2 regions of the Dyadobacter sp. HNCC25DJ183 genome follow, and region 2 is predicted to be linked to the other one. Evidence: riboswitches for the same ligand, from Rfam matches in the RefSeq annotation. Region 2 holds a riboswitch; the other holds the start of a gene.
What was found. A riboswitch is a leader RNA that binds a small molecule or an ion and turns the genes downstream of it on or off. The one in region 2 is predicted to bind S-adenosylmethionine.

Region 1: another riboswitch for S-adenosylmethionine. It lies ahead of AC1XTG_RS19485 (homoserine O-acetyltransferase family protein); the one in region 2 lies ahead of AC1XTG_RS03670 (cysteine desulfurase family protein).

The regions. Positions count from the first base shown of each region.
Region 1 is NZ_JBXHAP010000007.1:376,573-388,033, forward strand. Features, by position in the region: gene mnmA (tRNA 2-thiouridine(34) synthase MnmA) at 1-836, opposite strand, end outside; gene AC1XTG_RS19455 (hypothetical protein) at 980-2,023, opposite strand; gene AC1XTG_RS19460 (molybdenum cofactor guanylyltransferase) at 2,096-2,698, shown strand; gene fdhD (formate dehydrogenase accessory sulfurtransferase FdhD) at 2,691-3,530, shown strand; gene AC1XTG_RS19470 (DUF7009 family protein) at 3,527-3,895, shown strand; gene AC1XTG_RS19475 (FdhF/YdeP family oxidoreductase) at 3,898-6,222, shown strand; gene AC1XTG_RS19480 (glycerophosphodiester phosphodiesterase) at 6,336-7,106, shown strand; gene AC1XTG_RS19485 (homoserine O-acetyltransferase family protein) at 7,128-8,177, opposite strand; SAM riboswitch class I at 8,334-8,441, opposite strand; gene treA (alpha,alpha-trehalase TreA) at 8,674-10,224, shown strand; gene AC1XTG_RS19495 (PhzF family phenazine biosynthesis protein) at 10,347-11,138, shown strand; gene AC1XTG_RS19500 (DMT family transporter) at 11,135-11,461, opposite strand, start outside.
Region 2 is NZ_JBXHAP010000001.1:905,876-917,336, reverse strand. Features, by position in the region: gene AC1XTG_RS03705 (ankyrin repeat domain-containing protein) at 1-789, shown strand, start outside; gene AC1XTG_RS03700 (hypothetical protein) at 910-1,839, shown strand; gene AC1XTG_RS03695 (winged helix-turn-helix transcriptional regulator) at 1,814-2,206, opposite strand; gene AC1XTG_RS03690 (DUF899 domain-containing protein) at 2,397-3,170, opposite strand; gene AC1XTG_RS03685 (hypothetical protein) at 3,426-4,046, shown strand; gene AC1XTG_RS03680 (hypothetical protein) at 4,172-4,366, shown strand; gene AC1XTG_RS03675 (ThuA domain-containing protein) at 4,416-5,327, shown strand; SAM riboswitch class I at 5,438-5,530, shown strand; gene AC1XTG_RS03670 (cysteine desulfurase family protein) at 5,667-6,833, shown strand; gene AC1XTG_RS03665 (hypothetical protein) at 6,848-7,102, shown strand; gene AC1XTG_RS03660 (EamA family transporter) at 7,135-8,085, opposite strand; gene AC1XTG_RS03655 (Lrp/AsnC family transcriptional regulator) at 8,092-8,568, opposite strand; gene AC1XTG_RS03650 (hypothetical protein) at 8,906-9,340, shown strand; gene AC1XTG_RS03645 (UbiA family prenyltransferase) at 9,486-11,444, shown strand; gene AC1XTG_RS03640 (methyltransferase domain-containing protein) at 11,437-11,461, shown strand, end outside.

The sequences.
Region 1 (11,461 bases), on a different contig from region 2:
TCTCCCAATACAACTTCGTTAGTATCTTTCCTGATCTCGGTAACAAATGCAGGTTTCCCAAGCGCTATGCCCAAACCTTTCCGCTGCCCAACTGTATAAAATGGATAACCTTCGTGCTTTCCGACAATGGTGCCATCTTCAAAAACGAAATTGCCGCCGGCCACTTCTGCTTCCAGCCCCGGAATCCTTCTTTTCAGGAAGCCGCGGTAATCATTATCAGGCACAAAGCAGATCTCGTAGCTTTCAGACTTGTTTACGAGATCGATAAAACCGCGTTCTTTCGCCATTTCACGGATCTCGGTTTTATGCAGATAGCCAAGAGGCAGTTTGGTACGGGCCAGGCTTTCCTGAGATACGCCCCAAAGCACATAACTCTGATCCTTCCAGCTATCTATGCCTTTTGACACATAATACCGGCCGTCATTGAATTGCATATTCGCATAATGCCCGGTCGCAATGAATTCGCAATCGAGCCTGTCAGCGCGGCGGAGTAACGCATCCCATTTAATGTGTGTATTGCATAAAACACAGGGATTTGGCGTGCGGCCTTCCAGGTATTCTCCTGTAAAATGATCAATTACATAGTCGCCGAACTCAGCGCGGATATCGAGAATATAATGGGGAAAGCCAAGCTCAACGGCAATATTCCGGGCGTCGTTGATAGAATCAAGTGAGCAGCAGCCGGTTTCTTTTTTGGTCCCGCCACTGCTGGCGTAGTCCCAGGTTTTCATGGTCATTCCAATGACCTCATAACCTTGTTCGTGTAACATAACAGCTGCGAGAGAGCTGTCGATGCCGCCACTCATGGCGACAAGAATTCTGCCGTGTTTGCTCATGGTAGTAATCTGCCGAAGGTTGAACGCCTTCCGATTGGTGATATAAATATGAAACCGCTGAACAGACTAATGCTGTGCAGCGGTTCCGCAAAGGTAGTGAATTGTTTAGAGCGGCAGGCTGCCAAACCGACACATTTGAATAATTACGAGATAACCTGTCTAATAATATTCTTGATATTCAGCTCAATAATCTCCGTCATACTTTCACAATGCCGGTAATGCGCATCTTTAAAATGCGTGAAAAGTCCATCTCTCAGCTGGTGGATATTGTCCGCAGTTGAAATTTTATCTTTGATCGAAACATCCCGCAGCTCGCGCAGGCGGTGACGCTCGCTCCTTGCCTGGTACATAATAGACGATTGCTCTTCCTGCTGGTACTGCAGTACCGTTTTATCCGTCAGGTACTCCATTGCAAGCTCCACATAAGGCAGGTTTTCCTTGAAAAATTGCGGCATATACACTTTCAGGTTGCCTTCGTAAAACTGCTGATCAAAGTCGATCGCGCGCAAACGGAACTGGAAATCGTCGAAATCAGGCGTGATTTGCATTACAAAATTGTACGACCGCATATCTCCGAGCAATGTGATCATGCAGCGCTCATTGAACTTCACAAATTCTTTCGCAATGCGGATCGGATTATAATCGGTATGCCGCAGACGGGTTTTGGCAAATTCGTCACCTGGTATTCCGGCAATGTGCTCTTCGACCAGCGAGTCGCCGTCTACGAGGTAATTAACCTGGTTGGGCGAGAATATTTCTTCCAGTTCCAAACCATAAATCCGCGATGCGTCGGCTTTTTTGACGTAGAAATAATCGTAAATATCATTGAGCCTGTTGACAATCTTGATCCTGAACGGATTGGAATTTCCGAATTTACAATAATCAATGCGGTCAATGTACTTGTGCTCCACAATACGCAGGTTACCCGACGCTTTGAGCATTGCATACGCTTTTTTGAGACCACTGTGCAGCCGGTCGATTTCATGCGGCGGGTAAAGCGGACTCTCCCACAACGTATCCTTCCCGTTCTTGTCCATTACCGGAAAGGATTCATAAAAATTGAGCAAATCATGGTAACTTACCGGAAGACGGGCATCCCGCTGATAGAAACGCAGGTACTTCCGCAGTTCAGGACTCACCGGGTAGATCGGCTTCTTTTTTAATATTTTAACATCACCCTTTTCCATAAAAGGAAGTTACGCATAATTAGCTGATAGTATCAAGCGACGTTTTTAGCAAAAAATGACAGATTTAGAAAAATGAATCGCACGGACCTGATCGGAATTGTGGTTTGCGGAGGAGAAAGTTCACGAATGGGAAAGGATAAAAGCATGCTTATTTATCACCAGAAACCCCAGTGTGAGCATGTGGGCGATCTTCTTGACAACTACTGCGAAAAGGTAATGATATCGTGCAATAACCGACAACTGGCGCAACTGAAAACACAATACGATAAGCTGCCTGACTTGCCCGAATATGCCAACACCGGTCCGATTGCTGCATTAATGACGGCATACCATACCTTCCCACACAAAGATTTCGTCTTCATCGGCTGCGACTATCCATTGCTTTCAGCGGAGGATATCTCCTCTTTTTTGAGTTCAATCAGGGAAAACACCATTGCTGCCGCATTTTATAATACGGAAGGAAAGTTTGAGCCGCTGCTTGCGTGGTATTCGTGCAAGCTAGGTGAGATCGCGGATCACCATTATCGAATGAATGATCTTTCATTGCAATCGCTGCTGCGAAAAGTCAATGCACAAAAGTTTTTCCCAGAATCCGGAAATGCGATGAAGAGCGTAGATACTGTGAAAGATTTTGAAGAGATGCAAGCTTTTATAAACCGCACTAACAATGGTTAAAACACCACCTGCTTCCGTAATGCGCCGGCAAATCAGGCGGGTAACCAGCTACGGAACAGATCATAATGAAGATTTCCTGGCGGTTGAAGAGCCGCTCGAAATCCGTGTCGCATTCCGACAAAATAGAGATGCAAGCTGGCAAAATATCTCGGTTACCATGCGTACGCCAGGAAATGATCACGAGCTGGCGGCAGGTTTTCTTTTTACAGAAGGTATTATCCAGGATCTTCATCAGATCAAAAAAGTAGAAAATTCGGTTTTCGAAGAAAATCTGGTCCTGGTAACGCTGGCTGATTCCTGCGTGCCGAACCTGCACAATGCGGAGCGGAATTTCTATACTACGTCGAGCTGCGGTGTGTGCGGAAAGGCGAGTATCGAGGCTGTCAAAACAGTTTCCCGATATGTTTTGGAGAATACACTGCTGGTAACGCGCGAGGTGCTTTTCGGACTTGCCGGCAAGATCTCGGGCAGTCAGCGCGTTTTTGAAGAAACAGGAGGATTGCACGCGGCAGCTCTTTTTGATAGAAACGGGAACCTGCTGCACTTGCGCGAAGATGTGGGGCGGCATAATGCATTGGACAAGCTGATTGGTGCTGCATTGTTATCCGACCAGCTTCCCCTCGCAGGTAACATGCTTTTGCTTAGCGGAAGAGCGAGTTTTGAGTTAATTCAAAAAGCATTGATGGCGGGAATCGAAATGGTTGTTTCCATTGGCGCGCCTTCAAGCCTGGCAGTGCAGCTGGCTGAGGATAACAATATCACACTGGCAGGTTTTTTAAAACAAGATAGGTTTAATGTTTACACCGGCTTCCACCGGATTTCAGGTCTATGAAAATTCGAATCCAACAAAATAAAGTAAGGTACCGACTGTCCAAAAGCGATGTAGCACAACTGGCCGCTGAGGGTTACCTGGAAGAAAAAACAACTTTCCCGCAGGGTCAGCTGACTTATGCATTGCAAAGCCTGCCCGATACGGATTCACTTTCCGCTTCTTTTGAAAACCAGCAGATTACCATTTATATCCCCGAAAGTTTCGCCAAAACGTGGCCCGACAACAATGTAGTCGGAACAGATTTCCATATGCCTTTGAATGCAGGCGATTCATTGTATATCCTTGTGGAAAAGGATTTTAAATGTCTCGACAATGATGCAGAAGATCAGTCGGACAACTACGAAAATCCAAATCAAACCTGCTGACCATGGAAGACCAGCCCACATCCATTCCCGGCTCCGAAAACCCGGACCAACTGACCGGACTGAAAAAAGGTCCGATTATGAAAGTTGCCGCCGGAATTCCAGCCGTGGTTTCCAGTTTTGAAAAAACAGTACAGGAAGCTGGCGTGAACCGCGGTATGAAGGCGCTTTTTAATCTCAATAAAAAAGGCGGCTTTGATTGTCCAAGCTGTGCCTGGCCCGATCCTGATGACGAACGCTCGGGAATAGCCGAGTACTGTGAGAATGGAGCAAGAGCAGTAGCGGAGGAGGCTACGCTCAAAAAGCTGACGCCTGAATTCTTTACCCAACACTCCGTTATTGAACTCGGAAAGCTTTCTGATCACGAGATCGGCAGCAAAGGCCGCATTGCCCAACCGATGCATTTACCCGCCGGAGGCACCCATTACCAGCCAATTACCTGGAATGCAGCTTTCACAAAAATCGGAATGGAGCTCAATCGGCTTTCCTCGCCGGATGAAGCCATCTTCTATACTTCCGGGCGCACCAGCAATGAGGCTGCATTTCTCTACCAGCTGTTCGTCCGCGAATTTGGCACGAATAACCTGCCCGATTGCAGCAATATGTGCCACGAAAGCAGCGGGGTCGCGCTCACTGAATCGTTAGGTATCGGGAAAGGATCCGTGAAGCTGGACGATCTGCATCAGGCAGAGGTAATCATAATTTTAGGCCAAAATCCGGGCACAAACCATCCCCGCATGCTGACTGCGCTGCAAAAAGCAAAAGCAAACGGCGCCAAGATTATTTCAATTAATCCATTACCTGAAACCGGCTTAATGGGTTTCAATAACCCGCAGAAAGTAACCGGCGTTTTGGGCATCAATCCGACACTTACCGATCTTTTCCTGCAGATCAGGATCAATGGCGACCATGCTTTACTGCAAGCTATTGAGTTACTGTTGTGGAAAGAGGAAAGGAGAATTCCGGGCAGCGTTTTTGACCAGGATTTCATTCGTGAAAATACAGAAGGTTACGAGCAGTTCACCGCACATCTGGACACGCTGAACGTGGAGGAGCTGGCGGCAATATGCGGCATTGAGCTGGCGCAGATCGAAGAGACAGCCCGATTACTCGCTTCAAAAAGCAAGATTATTGTTTGCTGGGCAATGGGTTTGACGCAGCATAAAAATGCGGTAGATACCATTAAGGAAGTAGTCAATTTGCTCCTGCTGAAAGGAAGTATCGGCAAGCCCGGCGCTGGTACCTGTCCCGTGCGCGGGCATAGCAATGTACAGGGCGACCGTACTGTGGGGATTTTTGAAAAACCTTCTGAAAGTCTGCTGAATGCAATTGAACGTAACTTCCGGTTCAGCCCACCCCGGAAACACGGTTTTGACGTGGTGGAATCCATTAAGGCGATGCACGAAGGCCGCGCAAAAGTGTTTTTTGCAATGGGCGGCAACTTTCTTTCGGCTACTCCGGACACACAATATACCGCACAGGCTTTAAGCAATTGCAAATTAACTGTCCACGTTTCAACCAAACTGAACAGGAGCCACCTTGTGCACGGCGAAGAAGCACTGATCCTGCCTTGCCTCGGAAGAAGCGATGCGGACTTGCGGGAAGGTGAAAGCCGGTTTATTTCGTGTGAAAATTCAATGGGTGTGGTTCAGATGTCAAAGGGCATTCTGCCGCCGATATCCGATATGTTACTTAGTGAACCGGAAATTATAGTTCGGCTGGCCAAGGCTACTCTGGGTAAAAAGAGCCAGATCAACTGGGACCGTTACATTGCAGATTATGATGTGATCCGCGCGGATATCGAACGTACCATACCCGGTTTTGAAAACTACAATGAGCTTGTGCGCCAACCCGGCGGATTTTACCTGCCAAACTGCAACCGCGAAGGAAAATTTGATACAGACACACAAAAGGCGCAATTCAATGTCGCTCCGGTGATCGAAAACAAACTGGAAAAAGGTGAGCTGATGATGATGACGATCCGGAGTCACGACCAGTTTAACACGACAGTCTACGGCCTGAACGATCGCTACCGGGGTATCTTCAACGAACGAAGGGTTGTTCTGATGAACCGCCGTGATATCTCAGCGCGGCATTTGGAAAACGGTAGTCTTGTGGATTTGTACAACCGGTTTGACGGTGTGGAAAGGGTTGCAAGAAAGTTTGTTGTGGTAGAATACCGGATCCCGGAAGGCTGTGCGGCCACCTATTTCCCTGAGACCAATGTACTGGTGCCGATTGGCAGTGTAGCGGAGAAAAGTAACACACCAACTTCCAAGATGGTAGCGATAACGGTTGTGAAACATACGAATGTTGGCACGCAATCTTAACATTCGCCTAATACAGCTGCGACTTACAAGCCGTAATTTTCGCAATTCTTAGCAGTAGTACCTGGTTCAGGGCTACTTGTATTTCCAGTTAGTTCAGTTTAATTTTTTACAAAATGAAGAAAGTATTTGCTATGCTTGCGGCAGGTTTTTTGAGCTTGACTGCATTTGAAGGAATGTCACAAAACAAGAACAAGGTGATCGCTCACCGCGGCGCATGGAAGCATACCGGCGCTACTGAAAACTCAATTGGTGCATTGGAGCACGCGATCAAGCTCGGCTGCTATGGAAGCGAGTTTGATGTGCATATGTCAGCCGACTCCGTGCTTTTTGTATTGCACGATCACTCCATTAAAGGTACCCATGTTGAAAAAACCAATGCGAGCGAATTGTCGCAGATCAAGCTGGAAAACGGCGAGTCGCTACCCACACTGGAAGCTTACCTGAAGGCTGGCGCGAAACAGAAGAAAACGAGGCTGATCCTGGAAATCAAAACCTCTTCAATGGGCAAGGAAAGATCACTTGCGTTGACTGCCAAATGCGTAGAAATGGTGAAAAAGCTGAAAGTCGAGAAGATCACCGACTACATCGCCTTTGATTTTGATGTATGTAAAAAAGTGAAGGAACTCGCACCAAAAGCGCACGTGGAATACTTAAACGGAGATAAAACGCCGGATGAAATCGCCGCAGCCGGACTGGACGGAATCGACTACCATTACAATGTTTATAAGAAAAACGAGGATTACATTCCTGCGATGAAAGCGAAGAAGCTGACTACGAATGTATGGACTGTAAACGACGAATCTGCATTGAAATGGTTCCTGGAAAAAGATGTGGATTACATTACTACCAACGAACCTGAATTGCTGCTCAGCATTTCAAAATAACACAATACGACTTGGAAATGGCTAGATCTTAGCCATTTCCAACTGTCCGTTTGTCTCCTGCCACGCCCTGATTACCTGCGTAAGCTGCTTGTACTCAATCAGGAAACCATCGTGACCATAAAGCGAATCTATCTCCTGGAAAACTGCGTCAGGAATATGGCGGGCCAAAAATTGCTGCTCTGAAAGCGGGAATAACAGATCGGACTTAATTCCGAGCACGAGCGTTTTGGCTTTCACCAGACCCAGCGCGTGCACAATCCCGCCGCGGTTACGGCCTACATTATGCGAGTCCATGATTTTGGACAAAACCCAATAGGAATATGCATTAAAACGCTTCACAAACTTATCTCCCTGGTACTGCTGATAGGAAGAAGCCCGGAAATCGTCGATCTGGTCGGGGTTATCTCTTGCCTGGGTAAAGTTGTAAGTGTCATAATTGCGGTAAGACAGCAATGCGATTGACCTGGCTGCCCGCATTCCCATAGCGCCTGCTTCGGGATGATCGTCTTTAAAAGTAGGATCTGCCTCAATCGCCATTCTCTGGGATTCGTTAAAGGCAATTCCCCAGGGCGAATGCAATGCATTGGAAGCAATCAGTACCAGCTCTTCAAACAAATCGGGAACTTCAACCGCCCATTCAAGCGCCTGCTGTCCGCCCAGCGATCCGCCGATACAGATCTTGATTTTCCTGATACCCAACTCCTGTCGCAACAGGTCCATGGCACCAACGACGTCGCGGACGGTAATCACAGGAAAATCCCGGTAGTAAGGTTTCTGTGTTTTGGGATTTACCGAAAGAGGCCCGGTGGAACCATATGCGGAGCCCAGCACATTCACACAAACTATGAAATCCTTTGAGGGGTTGAAATATTTATCATCGCCTACAAGCCCGTCCCACCATTCGGCTGCATTGGAGCTGCCGGTAAGTGCGTGGCAGATCCAGATAATATTGTTCTGTTCCGGGTTGATTGTTCCGTAGGTAGTGTATGATAGCTCAAAACCGGCCAGTTCGCCGCCCATTTCCAGGGAATAAGGATAGGGATGTTTGAATATTTTTTGTTCCGACTGCATAGGTGCGCAAGCACAGTTAAGTACAAAATAGTAAGGTCACCTTTTTTGACAAAAAACATAGTGACTAATACATCTGAAAAATTCCTTTCAGTTGCAGGTGCGAGAATAAAGCCATTCGGCTTACGGAAATTTCTAACTGTAAGAACACGCGAATTGATTTTATATCTCCTAATAAATTAGGTGGGAATTAGCACCTTTCTCCACATTGGTAGCAGGTTGCCAGAGGTTCATTGAGCCCATTCTCTCGCCTCTTCTTTATAAATCAACCGCTTTGGTGGAGCAATTGACTTGATGGTACAATATTAAGCCGGGACGCGGGAAAATGCAAACAAACTACCAAATTCTATTGGCCTCGGCAAGCTGGTTTTATGGGCCGGAAGGAACAAAAGCACAGGTCAGCTCGTTGAATTTTTATAGCAAATAGAAGTGCATTGGAGCTCAAAAATGATGTTATTGGGCCAGTGTTAGCGTATTAACCCTTTAAAATCAGTTTGTTTTGTACGGTTTTATTGCACCTGCTTTTACTTACGGACAGTCCCATGTTTCACCGGAGGATCTTTACGGTACCCTCTTCAAAGACGTACAGAATAGTCACATTTTCCCGGACTCAAAAACCTTCGCAGATGCGATCCCGCTTGAAGATCCGGTGTTGATTATAGAGCGTTATCACCGGGAGAAAATCGCTGCTGATTTTGATATGGCAGGATTTGTGGAAAAGTATTTTCGTCTGCCTGCTCATATCGCATTGACTTTTCAGGCGGATAAAAATGCTTCTGTTTCGGAACATATCAGGAGGCTGTGGCCCGTGCTGACGAGGCAACCGGAGAGCCAGGAACGCGGCGGCTCACTGATCCCACTGCCCTACTCTTATGTGGTTCCGGGCGGCCGGTTCAGGGAGATCTATTACTGGGACAGCTACTTCACATTACTGGGCTTGAAAGAGGCCGGACGAACGGATCTGGTTCAAAGCATGATAGATAATTTTGCTTACCTCATCGACAACTTCGGCTACATTCCCACAGCCAACCGGACCTATTATCTGTCCCGGTCCCAGCCACCGTTCTTTTCATTGATGGTCAGACTTTTCAGTGAAATGGAAGGCAAGAAAGTGTTGAAGCGGTACCTGCCTCAAATGCAGAAAGAGTACGATTACTGGATGGATTCGGGCAGCAGCACCGGCGAACCGTTTACAGCCTACCGCCGTCTGGTATACCTTCCCAACGGAATGAAGCTGAACAGGTACTGGGATGACAAGGCGGCACCGAGACCGGAATCTTACCGCGAAGATGTGGAACTTGCGGCTCATGCAAAGGAAAATCACGGGACCGCGCCCGAAGAGATTTACCGCCACATCCGCGCCGCAGCTGAATCGGGCTGGGATTTCAGCAGCAGGTGGTTTTCAAATGAAAATGACTTTTCAACTATCCACACTACCGACATTATACCGATCGACCTCAACTGTCTGATGTATTACCTGGAACAAACACTTGCCGAAGCTTACCTGCTGAGTGGCAATCTTACGTTGCACCAGGTTTATACCGGAAAAGCCATCGATCGTAAGCTGGCAATCCAGCTGTATTCCTGGGATACCGAGAAGAATTTTTATATGGACTACGATTTTAAAAAACAAAGTTTCACAAAAGCCGTTACGCTGGCCGGAACATTTCCACTATTTTTCAAACTCGCGCCCAAGCAGAATTCACATTATGTAAGAGCTTACATCAGGCTCAACTTTCTGAAATCAGGCGGGTTGCTGACTACCACATTGAACTCAGGACAGCAGTGGGATGCGCCAAATGGCTGGGCTCCATTGCAGTGGATTGCCTATAAAGGTTTAAGGAATTACAACTTTCACCGGACTGCCAATGAACTGTCTGCCGAGTGGCTTGGTCTGATCGAAAAGGAGTTTAAACATTCAGGAAAAATGCTTGAAAAATACAATGTGTCCAACACCAATTTGATTGCAGGCGGCGGTGAATATGAAGTTCAGGAAGGTTTCGGCTGGACAAACGGAGTATATTTGAGAATGAAAAACAAGAAAAGATAGACGCGGTTCAGGCATAAAATAATTTATATCATTCCAATAAATTATATTGAAAATTTAGCCTGAGACCTTCTTTCAATAGCATATTTTTTTAATACCTTGTATTACTAACACGACCAACCCCGATGAGACTCCCTATATATCAGATTGATGCTTTTACCGATAAACTTTTTGGAGGTAACCCTGCCGCAGTTGTTCCATTAGAGCAATGGCTGCCGGACGAAACCATGCTTAATATAGCAGCAGAAAACAATCTTGCTGAAACTGCATTCTACATTCCTACTGAAAATGGCTTTCATATCCGCTGGTTTACGCCTTCGGTAGAAGTTGATCTTTGCGGGCATGCGACACTGGCTACTGCCTATGTGATTTTTAATATTCAGAATTACGAGGGTTATACGATATCATTTCAGTCACGAAGCGGCGAGCTGCGCGTGGATTGCAAAGAAGACTGGCTAACACTTAATTTTCCGGCAGATCAATACCATGTGGCAGTACCGCCTCCGGCATTGGCAGAAAGTCTGAACACGACGCATCTGCTGGAAGTTTATAAAGGAAAAACAGATTACATGGTCGTTGTCGAGTCAGAAGATATCGTGCGCAATCTGGATTTTGACATCATTATTCTTTCTACTATTCCTGCAAGAGGCATTATCGTGACCGCGCCGGGTGAAGATGTGGATTTTGTGTCAAGGTTCTTTGCACCTCAGTCTGGTATTGACGAAGATCCGGTCACTGGCTCGGCGCATACCACCCTTATCCCTTACTGGGCTGAGAAGCTTGAAAAGAACAAGCTGGTCGCCAAGCAGCTTTCCAAGAGAGGTGGCTATCTTAAATGCGAGCTCGACGGCGACCGTGTTTACATTGGCGGCCAGGCGAAATTGTACCTCAAAGGAGAAATTCTGGTCGACGATTAAGCCGCCCGCTTTCCTGAAAGTTTTGTTCGTTGTCCCGCATACAATCCGCCAATTACAAGGATTGTTCCGGCTATGGTATAGCCTGTAATCGGCTCGGACATCAACCACCAGGCGAAGAAGAAACCGAACAAGGGACAGAGAAACAGCCACAATGAAGCCTTGACGGTATCAATGCGCAAGAGGTAGAACCAGCAGATCAACCCTGCGATTGATACCGCCAGGCTCAACCATAAAACGGAGCCCCAGAAAACTTTGTCATAAACAGTTGCTGACAGATCGCTGAGCAGAAATGTTGCGGGCAATAACAATATGCCGCCAATGAA
Region 2 (11,461 bases):
ATTGCGGGAACCCTGCTTGATGCAGGCAGCGAAGTGGATGCTGCGGCGGATGTTTATGGAAGTAACTGGCACACGACGCTTGACTTGCTCGTTTCCAGTGTGCATCCCGCCCGCGCAGGTGTACAGACTGCATTGGTCGAAAAACTGCTCGATTACGGCGCGGCTGTAAACGGCTGCAACAACGATTGTTCCCCATTGCTTACCGCCATATCATTTCATTACCCGCTCGCCGCCGAAACCTTGGTGCGCCGCGGCGCAAGGGTAGATACCATCGTCGCGGCCGCTGCATTGGGGCACCTTGAAGAGGTTTCCGGTTATTTAAGAGGAAGAGGAATGTTGAAATCCCAGACGCCAACTGTGCAGGTACCCTGGGCTGATTGCAGGAGCAATCCCGAAAAGCAGCTCGAACTTGCATTGGTGTGGGCTGCAATGCACAACAGGGCCGAAGTGGTTGAATTCCTGCTGGATCAGGGAGTGAGTATTGCATCCACAGATTTCTGCCGGTGGACTGCGCTGCATTGGGCAGCCTACTATGGCTGTACGGAAACATGTCAGATTTTGCTGCGCAGAAAAGCGCCGCTGGAAGCCAGGAATGAGTTCGGCGGAACGGTGCTGGATCAAACGCTGTGGGCAACTGTACACGAAGGTGTCGCCCCGCATCACTTATCTATTATTGAAAAGTTGGTTAAAGCAGGTGCCAGAATTCATCCCTGGTGGCTTTTCGCGAGTCTTACCCCGCCGCTTGATCCGCGCGTTGCAAAGCTGCTTGGTGACCATACAGCTGTTTAAATCACGCCAGCCGTGCAGGTGTGGGAAGGTAAATTTTGTGTTAAATCTTCCTAACCGTGCATCATAAATCCTATATTGCCTGTGCAATTGGCATTCTCAACGATATTTAAATAAGTACACATGCTTTCTTCACTTACCAGAGTGTCCCGATTTTCGGGCCTGCTGCTGTTCTTGCTGGGTTCAATCCCGTCCGTTTTTGCACAGCATACATTAGAATTTGTACAGGATGGCGTCAGTAACAGCTACAAGCCACCTGTTCCGAAAGGTCCCACTTCCATTCCGCAGACGCTCTCATTTTTCTTTAACAGGAACGGTAATACCGATGACGGGATTTACTTTCAAAAGCCGGAGAAAGAACTTACGCTGACACTCAGCTTCGATGACCAGACTTACGTGAATGTTCCGCAGCACGTTACCGGGTTAACATTCGGTGCAGCCTCTGGTGCAAGCAGTACGCACGTGAGACAGGTTCCGGTGGTGAACAGCAACTATTATTTTACCGACACAACCCGTTCCATTTTTACCGCACATCCGAATGGACCGGTTGGCCGGGGAGTTAATCTGTATGCCAATCCTGGTGTGCAAATATTCCTTTCAGCCAAGCCTTTGATCACAGCCAAGGCCCCGACCTCAGACACCAGCCGCTACTATTACGGCAAGCTTCGCCTCCAATTCAGCAGGCCGGTAAATAATCCCGTGCTATCTTTTGTAGGATTGGGCGCAACGACCAATTTCAGCGACAAGCGACTGGGTTTTGCAACAGAACTTGAACTGGTCTCGCCTGATTTGACATTGACTAAAATCTCAGGAAACCGGGAAATGGTGATCAATGATGCGCAAACCAAAATCCTGCACGATAAAAGCCCCATTACCGGCAACTGTGGCGGGGGAGCAGCTTGCGGCAGTGTGCTGGTCAAAGGATCAAATATCACCACTCTCGTCTTTGGCGTCTATCTCAGGGCAGACGGCGGACCTGGCGTTTGGGGTACCGACAAGGTAACCAACTCAGGAGATATGTGGCATATTACAGTGACGCTTCCAGCACAGTAGCAGGTTCCCACTCGCTACGGATCTTCGACCGGTGCATTTCACCCCACTTTACCAGCTCGTTCAATACGGGTTGAAGTGTGTCGCTGTATGGAGTGAGCTCGTATTCGATCAGTACATTCGGCTCGGTATGTACAATCCTCTTTACAAAACCATTCAATTCCAATTCTTTCAACTCATTGGAAAGTACTCTGGCAGAAATGCCGGTAATGGTTCTTTGAAGATCGTTGAAGCGCTTGTTTCCTTCTGTAAGCGCGATAATCACGTGCAATTTCCACTTTCCACCGATTACATAAAGTGCATCGCCTAATGCGTTCAGCTTTCCTGTACATTCTACCTTGGAAATCCGCTGTATCAATTTTGTCTCCATTCTTATAATAGCTATTTGACTAACCTTTTGTATACTGCTTACATTTTGTTAGTAAAGGTAGTTATTTCTGCCGTAAACCTGGTGACTTAACGCGTGGATCTGGTAATGGAAGAGCGCTGATCTGCATTGATTTGTAATTTGTGGAAGTTATTCCCCTCACAATGAGGAAGGATAACTTCCATTCATGTTGCTAGTGGCAGCAGCTGCTTCTGCCCTTATTGGTTTCGTATTTATCGTGATGGCGCATCCAGTCCATTGTTGCATCCTCATTTCGCCCTTTTGGTGTCAGGTCAAGGTACGCGTGAGCGCCGAGCAGCGTATCTGATCCTCTTGCATAAGTGGAGTAAGTATGGTAAATCACTCCGTTGCTATCCTTGTAAAACACACTTACTCCCGGTAACTCGGTTACCGAATCGAGTGCCTGATATTGGTAATTATAGTATACCTGCCCATTTGCAACTTGTTCGGGAGTAAATGAGACGTGGTAATCGTAATTGAAATCGCTGCAGTAAGAGGATACCCATTGAAAATTCCAACCCATTCGCTTCTTAAAAGGCAAGATCGTGGCAAGAGGCGCGCGGGATACCACCACTATTGACACATCGTGGTGCGGGATGTGCAGGTCCGGACCACTGATATGATCGCTAAAAAAGGAACAACCCGGGCAACCTTCTTCCCATTCCGGTGCAAACATGAAATGGTAAACGATAAGCTGACTATTTTCATTGAACAGTTCTGAAAGCGAGACCGTGCCTACGGTACTTTCGAATTGATAATCCTTATCAACAACTACTCTCGGCAACTTCCTGCGCTCGGCGGCGATCTGGTCTGTCAGGCGGGTCAGTTCTTTTTCTCTTTCAAGCAATGCAAGACGGGCTTGCAGCCAATCTTCTTTGTTAACAACCTGGCTTTCAATGGCTGAGCTTGTTTTATCTCCCGTTAATATCTCCTGTGTTTTCTCCATAGTGCTTTGATTTTGTTTATCAAATCTCGATAAAGTAAACCTTAAATCTGGTGTGTGGATCGGTCGAATAGGAGGGGTATTCGGGACATAAATAATGGTGTTAAATGTGCCCGAATAGCACATTAACGTATAGTAATGCAAGCGGAAACGTATAGCGCGTAGCAGTTTGTGGCGCTTCGTTCTGGTACGATCTTTTTTGTATCTGTTTCAAATTATCACATTCATTAACAGATTATTCACTTAATAATAAATGTCATGAAAGCATTAAAAATGAACATATTAGGATTAGCATTGTTGGGTACAACAGTTGCTTTTGCGCAAACAACTCCTGCTACCTCCACTACATCGCCGACGACTGGCACTGGAAGCGCGGGATCAAGTACGCAGCCAAGAACGGTTCCTGGAAGCACTGTACAACCGGGCACATTGCCAGGAACATCGCAGCCAGGTAGCACAACGCAGTCAACAGGAACTTTACCGGGCAGCACCACGCAGCCAACGGGAACAACTCCGCAGCGGACGACAATGCCGGGCAGCACAACTCCAGGTACTACGCAGTCAACTGATAATGTACCACGTACAACAACAGATCCGACGGCAGTTCCGGGAACAAACAGGTCTTCGACCCTGCCAGGCAGCACTACTCAGCCTTCGAGCACATTGCCAGGTAGCACAACGCAACCATCAAGCACTATCCCTGGAAGCACTACAACTCCAGGTACCAATAATGTACCTCGCACGAATATCCCAGGTAGCACTACGTCACCTTCGACCGTGCCAGGTAGCACAACATCACCTTCATCAACAGTACCAGGAAGCACGGGTACACCGTCATCAGGTGGCGCAAGTACAGGTGGATCAATTCCAAGAAGGTAATCTGAACCAATGTTAAGTGTTAAAAACGGCCAGTCTGAACTTTCATGCTGGCCGCTTTTATCTATATCCAACCCCGCACACTATTCAATTCGTTATCTAAGTTTTTACCATTAAAATCGAAAGCTATGCCAAGTGTTAAAAATCAAGACAGTTCAGGAAAGCTGGAAAAAGGCGTTATCCTTTCTGTTTCAGACGTTGAAAATGAAAATGATGCAATCCTGGCAGTAGAAAACTACTTGCGCGAAAAGCAAACTGAACAATTTGAATTAGCTGTGCCGGAAAAAAGTGAAAGCGGTACTTATGAAATCCGTTTGGGATAGCCAACCGCAGCTACGATCGGCCGGTATGTTTCACTTTGACAAGAAAACCATGCTAAAAGCGCTTAAAGCAATCCTGTTTTTCGTACTTGTTTACACAAATATCATTGCCCAGCCAGTTCAAAATGGGCAGGCGAAATCTCAGGCAAAGAAGAAGATTGTTTTTATCACTGGCCCTGACAGTCACGGTAAAGGTGAGCATGAGCATAATGGAGGCGCAACTCTTCTTGCAAAAGCATTGAACGACAGTGTGCCGCAAGCTTCCGCGATCATTGTAAGGAATGGCTGGCCTGCCGATCCCGGCATATTAGAAGATGCAGATGCCATTGTGATTTATTCCGATGGAGGTGACGCCAATCACATGGCTTATCTGCACGCCGAGCAGGTTAACCGGCTGACTAACAAAGGAGTTGGTCTGGTTTTTCTGCATTTTTCACTGGAAGTGCCAAAAGGAGCGCCGGGCGATCAGTTCAGAAAATGGATCGGCGGCTATTTTGAGACCAATTGGTCAGTTAACCCGGTCTGGGAAGCTGCATTCGCGCGCTACCCTGACCATCCTGTTGCAAATGGGGTAAAGCCATTCTCCATATTGGACGAATGGTACTACCACATGCGCTTTGCAGAGGATATGAAGAACATCACACCCATTTTGCAGGCACTTCCGCCAGAATCTACGCTTAAACAGCCCGACGGTACACACTCTAATAATAAATATGTGCGTGAAGCTGTGTTGGAAAGAAAAGAATTACAAACCCTCGCCTGGGCTTTCGACAGGCCCGACGGCGGCCGGGGCTTTGGCTTTACAGGCGGACACATGCATAAGAACTGGCAAAATGATAATTTCCGCAAACTGGTTTTGAATGCGATCGCCTGGTCGGCCAAGATCCAGGTCCCTGCCAACGGAATCCCTTCCGCAACTCCCACAGAGTCAGAGCTGAATGCGCTGACGAAGCGAATGGAATAACATTCGTGCTGCGCTACTACAATCCTGTTCAGGAATAATCTTCCCTAAATTTTTCAATGCCCATTTGGATATTCAGATTCTTTATTTCATCTTTGTCTATCGAATTAGTAGATTTATAAAGAAGGAAGGGAGAGGTTAGGCTCTATGATCTTCTGGCAACCTAAAACTTTTAAGGTGCCCCAACCTAATTCTATTGATAAATCTAGAATCCAGCCACCGGATTACGAGTGTATTGAATGATTGAATAATGCCGCGCTGAATTGCGCTGCTTATAAATGACGTTCGCGTGCAGTAAACGTATTTGGCTGAGACAAAAACCAAATTAAAGCATTTGAAAGTATGAAAATCTATTGTGACAACGCCGCTACCACAGCGCTTGATCCCGAGGTGATCGATGCGATCATACCTTATCTCTCCGAAAACTATGGAAATCCTTCATCCACTCATTGGGCCGGCCTTAAAGCTAGGGAAGGAGTTGAAAGTGCACGCAGGACAGTTGCGGCCTTACTCGGAGCTTCACCCGCGGAAATCTATTTTACATCAGGGGCAACCGAAGCCAATAACCTGGCGCTGACCGGTGCAATCCGTGCGTACGAAATCAGTCACGTGATTACCAGCAAAATCGAGCATAAAGCCGTTTTGCAAACATTGGCGCGCCATGAAAAAGAAGGGGATATCGAGATCAGCTTTGTTCGCCTGGACGAGCGGGGCAATGTCGATCTGTATCATCTCGAAAATCTGCTCCGGGCCAATCCACGGACATTGATCAGCTTAATGCATGCCAATAATGAGATTGGCAACCTGACCGATATCCACGCCATCAGTATTCTTGCTCAACGTTATAATGCTATATTCCACACAGATACTACCCAGACAATCGGCAAGATCCGGTTTGATCTGAGCCGCGAAAATGTCGATTTTCTGGTGGGATCTGCGCACAAATTTCATGGACCGAAAGGCGTAGGATTTATCTATATCAACAAAAAACACAGGATTGCCCCATTGATTTTGGGTGGCGGACAAGAGGGGGGCCAGCGCGGCGGTACCGAGAATGTGATCGGGATCGTAGGATTGGCGCGTGCACTCGAAGTAGCTTACCGCGACCTGGATGAAGATCAATTGCAGGTCAGTAAACTGAAACACTACCTTGTTTCCAAACTGGCTGTCAGCAGGATAGAAGGTATTTGTTACAATGGGGACAGCAAGTCGGTCGAGAACAGCATTCCTAATGTACTTAATGTCTCATTCCCCTGTCTGTCAGCGGGCAGCATTGTGGAGCAACTCGATCAGGCGGGGATTGCCGCTTCGGGCGGGAGTGCCTGTTCGAGCCAGGGTACCTCACACGTGATCGCCGCATTGCCTTGTCAGAAAAACAAAGAAAATGTACGCTTCTCATTCAGCAAGCTGAACACCTTCGACGAGGTAGATTATATCGTTAAGGTATTGACAGGCATCTACGAAGGGGTGCCTGCCTTTTACAAAGAATCCAGATTAGCCATCATATAAATTAGTCAAGCCAAATGAATGACACTTTTCTATTAAGGATTAATTACCGCAATGCGGCCAGCTTACACAAAATTACTGCTACGGTGGAATCGGTTGAAGGTGCAAAAATCAAGCGGCTGAACTTCCGCAGCAAAGGAAAAAGCTTCGTCGGTATTATTGCATTTGAAGTTTCAAGGTTAATCGATTTTGAACGTATCATTGTCCTGATCCGTCGCAACAGGGATATTTCAGAGGTAGAAAGAGTGTCGGACCTCACGCTTTGTAGCTGAGTAATCACATTATGTTGTACCAACACATGATCCTAGACAGCATTTCCTGCGAGTACCTTCGGCTTTCTGTATTGATGTAAGTTAATCAGCAACACACTTCCGAGAATGACCACAAGGCCTGCGATCTGCAGGAGACTAATGCTTTCTTTGGCAAAAAATATCCCGAGCAATACCGCAACAACAGGGTTAACGTATGCATAGGTACTTACTTTGGTAGCAGGCTGGACTTTCAACAGCCACACATAAGCGCTGTATCCGATAATGGAGCCAAATACTATGAGGTAAATGACAGCCCCCCAGACGCTTGCGGGTACAGTGGCAAGGTCAAGACCTTCCAGTTCTCCCGTCAGGAAAATGCCAGGCGTGAATGCGATTCCGGCTGCAAACATTTGCCAGGTGGAGTTGACGGTGGCAGAGGTGGAGCCAGAATTGTATTTGGAGTACAAAGATCCGCCGGCCCAGGCCATTGAGCCAACAACTACCAGCGCCATTGCAAACAAATCGCGTGAGCTGTTTAAGGAACTCATTGAGGCCATTATTTTCTCGCTGAAAAGCAGGATAACCCCCGCAAATCCGATCAGAAGTCCGACTATGGTAGATTTGTTGCTAAAATTTTGCGCCCATTTCGGCTGATCCAGCAACACAAACCAGAGTGGGGCAGAGGACACCATAATGGCGACCATTGCACTTGGCAGAAATTGTTCAACCCAGATCACAATCCCGTTTCCTACAAAAAGCAGCAGCAAGCCGGTTACAATCGCTGGCTTGATCGCTTTCCGAGAAAATACCTGATCACCCTGCAAGATGCTCCACGTCAGCATAATCAGACCGGATGCTACGAAGCGGAATGCGCCCAAAAAGAATGGCGGCAAGCCTGCAAGTGCCTTTTGAATGAAGAAATAGGTGGAGCCCCATACAATGTAAACCGTTGCATAAGCGAGTACAATCAGGGCGGTTGACGGAGTTGTGTTTGCCGTTTTCATACGCTTTTATTTTTCAGGAATGACTAATAGTTGTTCTTCTTTGACAGTTTCCAGGACGATCGTAGTTCGGGTCGAGATGATCTTGGGGATTTTGCTGAACGAATTCCGCATCAGCTCCATCAGCGAGGCTGAGTCAAAAGTGCGTACTTTGACGAGATAGCAGTCTTCCCCGGCAATGTGGTGCACTTCCTGCACTTCAGGAATTTTGGCGAGTTCCCTGGCCGTCGCATTGCTGCCCATTCCCTCTGCCGATTTGATCGATATGAATGCGAGCAGCGTCTGGCGGAGTGCGGCGGGATCAATGCGCGTGGTATATTGCCTGATCACATTCTTCTGTTCCAATTTTTTCACCCGCTCCAAAACCGCAGAAGGCGCCATTTCCAACTCCCTGGCCAGATCGGCATTGGTGATCCTCGCATTTTCCTGCATAAGGCGGAGAATGTGGAGATCCGTTTTATCAAGTATCAGTTCGTTGTTGCCCATGTTCTGCGATATCCTATCATATCTGAATAATATTCGAATCTCGTGCGTCAAAGCTGAATTTCGTACTGCTTATACACTTAACAGGTGCGTATAGTTCGGAGTGGCTTTGAATTTTCTGTAAAATCTTTTTTAACGGTAAAAAAACGTGTTCCTCTCTCTGCTATGCGAGTGCAATAAGTCTGTTTGCTGTTGATTTTGTCGCATTGGAAGAATTGTGGTGTAGTATCCACCGGTGGATAAACCTGCAATTGCCGAAGAATAATCGTGAGCACGCCTGAGTTGAATGCAAGAATTGGAAGAGCATAAATTGCCGGAAAACGTAACTTAAAAGCAACTTATGAAAACGAGGGTTTTTACTTTGAAAAAGACTGCCACAGCGCTCTGTCTGTTTCTATCCATTTTTATAATGGCATTTTCCTGCGACGACCACGTGGTGCCGGAAACACCTGAGGCACCTGAAATCCAGACAATGGATCTTAACGTCAATTCTAATAGCGTAATTTTTAAAGTCGTTTTTCCAAAGCTGGGTGAGATTCCTATAATTGAATATGGAACTTTGTACCGCGTCGCAGGTTTCGGTTCAAGTGGTATAATTCCCACAGAAGCAGATGAAAAAACAATCTTTTCGGCGCCGATTTCGCAGCTGACATTGTCACAGGAGCAATTTCTTCCTTCGAACGAAAACAGGATTTTCTACCGTGCTTATGCAAAACTAGGGAGCGGTACTACGATTTTCGGCGACGTAAAAACATCTATTCTCTCGCCGGAATAATCTTGTCAAAGTGAATTGAATGCGGCCTGGTAGCAAAATCTCTGCTGTCAGGCCTTTTTTTATAAATCAAGCAACACTTCAAAATTTCTTGGCGCGCTGATCCTGCTTTTGTATCTAGAAACTCCTTTTCTTACTAAATTACGCCATGCTCATTCATGGCGATACGATCAGGCTGCTGAGAATCCCTTTCTCTTTTTTTCTTCTTCCATTATTCCTTTTTGCATACAGTCAGGCCGAAACGGTTGTGCACCACCAGGCTTTGCTCAGTTTGCTGGTTATTCACTTGCTGGTATATCCCGCCAGCAATGGTTACAATAGTTATATAGACAAAGATGAAGAGAGTGTCGGCGGGCTGGAAAAGCCTCCGCTTCCTACCTCTGAGCTGTTTTATATCACCATTTTGATGGATATAGCTGCCATCCTGATCGCCTTCTTTTTTATCAACGCATTCTTTGCAGGCTGTCTCCTGCTGTACATAGCCGCTTCCCGCGCTTACAGTTCACCTTCGATCAGGCTCAAAAAATATCCCGTGCGCGGTTTTCTTACGGTGGTGATTTTTCAGGGCGCATTTACTTATTACATGTCCATCGCCGGCATCTCCGGACAAGCGCTTGAACTGACACAGGCAAACTGCTTTGTACTTCTGGGCTGCTCCTTTCAGATCGCCGGTGCCTATCCGCTGACGCAGATATACCAGCATCAGCAGGATCTGAAAGACGGGGTAATTACATTAAGCTACAAGCTGGGATACACAGGAACTTTCGCGTTCACAGCAGTAATGTTCCTGCTCTGTAACCTGTTCTACTATCTGTATTTTACAGCGCTGGAGCTGGGAATGATTTTTTTCATGATCCAGGTGTTTTTCGCTCCCATTGTGATCTATTTCGCAACCTGGTTTTATAAGGTAAGAAAAGACCGTAGCGAGGCCAATTTCAGGAATACCATGCGTATGAACTGGATAGCGGCGATTTGCATGAATAGTTGTTTCATCGTTTTAATTATCATTAACAGAATTCCCTTGAGTTATCTATCAGCAATTGAGACAGCCGTTCCCGATCATCGTTATTCCCAGGAAACACTCACATCATTTTACTCAGAATCCACCGATGACCTGACTACGCAGCGAAAAATCAGGATCGTGGCCGGAAAAACGGGGATTGAGACGAGGTATTCTGTTATAAGTGATTTTGATAAAGAACCCGCAGAATTTGAGTTCTTTAATAAAACCCGTGACCTGCTTCCCGAACCCGGGCTTAGTCAGCGGATGCAGCTTTACCAGCAGCACGCTACGAAACTTTCCAGAAAAGCAATAGATAAGATCAAGGATTTCGAGGATATCAAACCAAATATTACGCATTTGATCACAGTAACCTGTACCGGCCTTTTCGCGCCCGGTCTGGATGTGGAGCTCATGCGGGAGCTGGACCTGAACCCTTCGGTACAGCGCAGCAGCGTTAATTTTATGGGCTGCAATGCAGCTATTATTGCTTTGAAGAATGCAGATGCCATTTGCAAAAGTAACCCGGCTGCTACTGTGTTGGTGGTGTGTACCGAGCTGTGCACCATTCATTTTCAGAGACAGTACAATGAAGATTACCTGTTGTCTAACTTGCTTTTTGGTGACGGTGCAGTTGCTGCATTGGTTACTTCTCAGCCTTCCGGCGACTTTGCGCATCAGGTTAAGATCGAGTCATTCAACTCGATGATATTGCACAATGGGTATTCTGATATGGCCTGGCAGCTTTCCGAGACGGGTTTTATCATGAAGCTTACATCTTACGTGCCCGATCTGATCAGTAAGAGTATTAAGCCGATGCTGCAGGCGATCGGATTGAAGGCAGACGATTACAAGCACTGGGCTGTGCATCCGGGCGGCAAGCGCATTGTGGATGATTTTGCCCTGGCGCTCGACCTTGACAAGTGCCTGCTGGCGTCTACTTACCAGGTGTTAAAGGATTACGGAAATATGTCTTCTCCAACCGTACTCTTCGTGTTGAAAGCAGTTTTGGAAAAGGCTAAACCGGAACATCAGGGTGACCGGATCTTCGGCGCGGCATTCGGTCCCGGTCTGAGTATCGAAACCATGCAGCTGCGGTATGTTTAAGTCGCGGAGCCCACGTA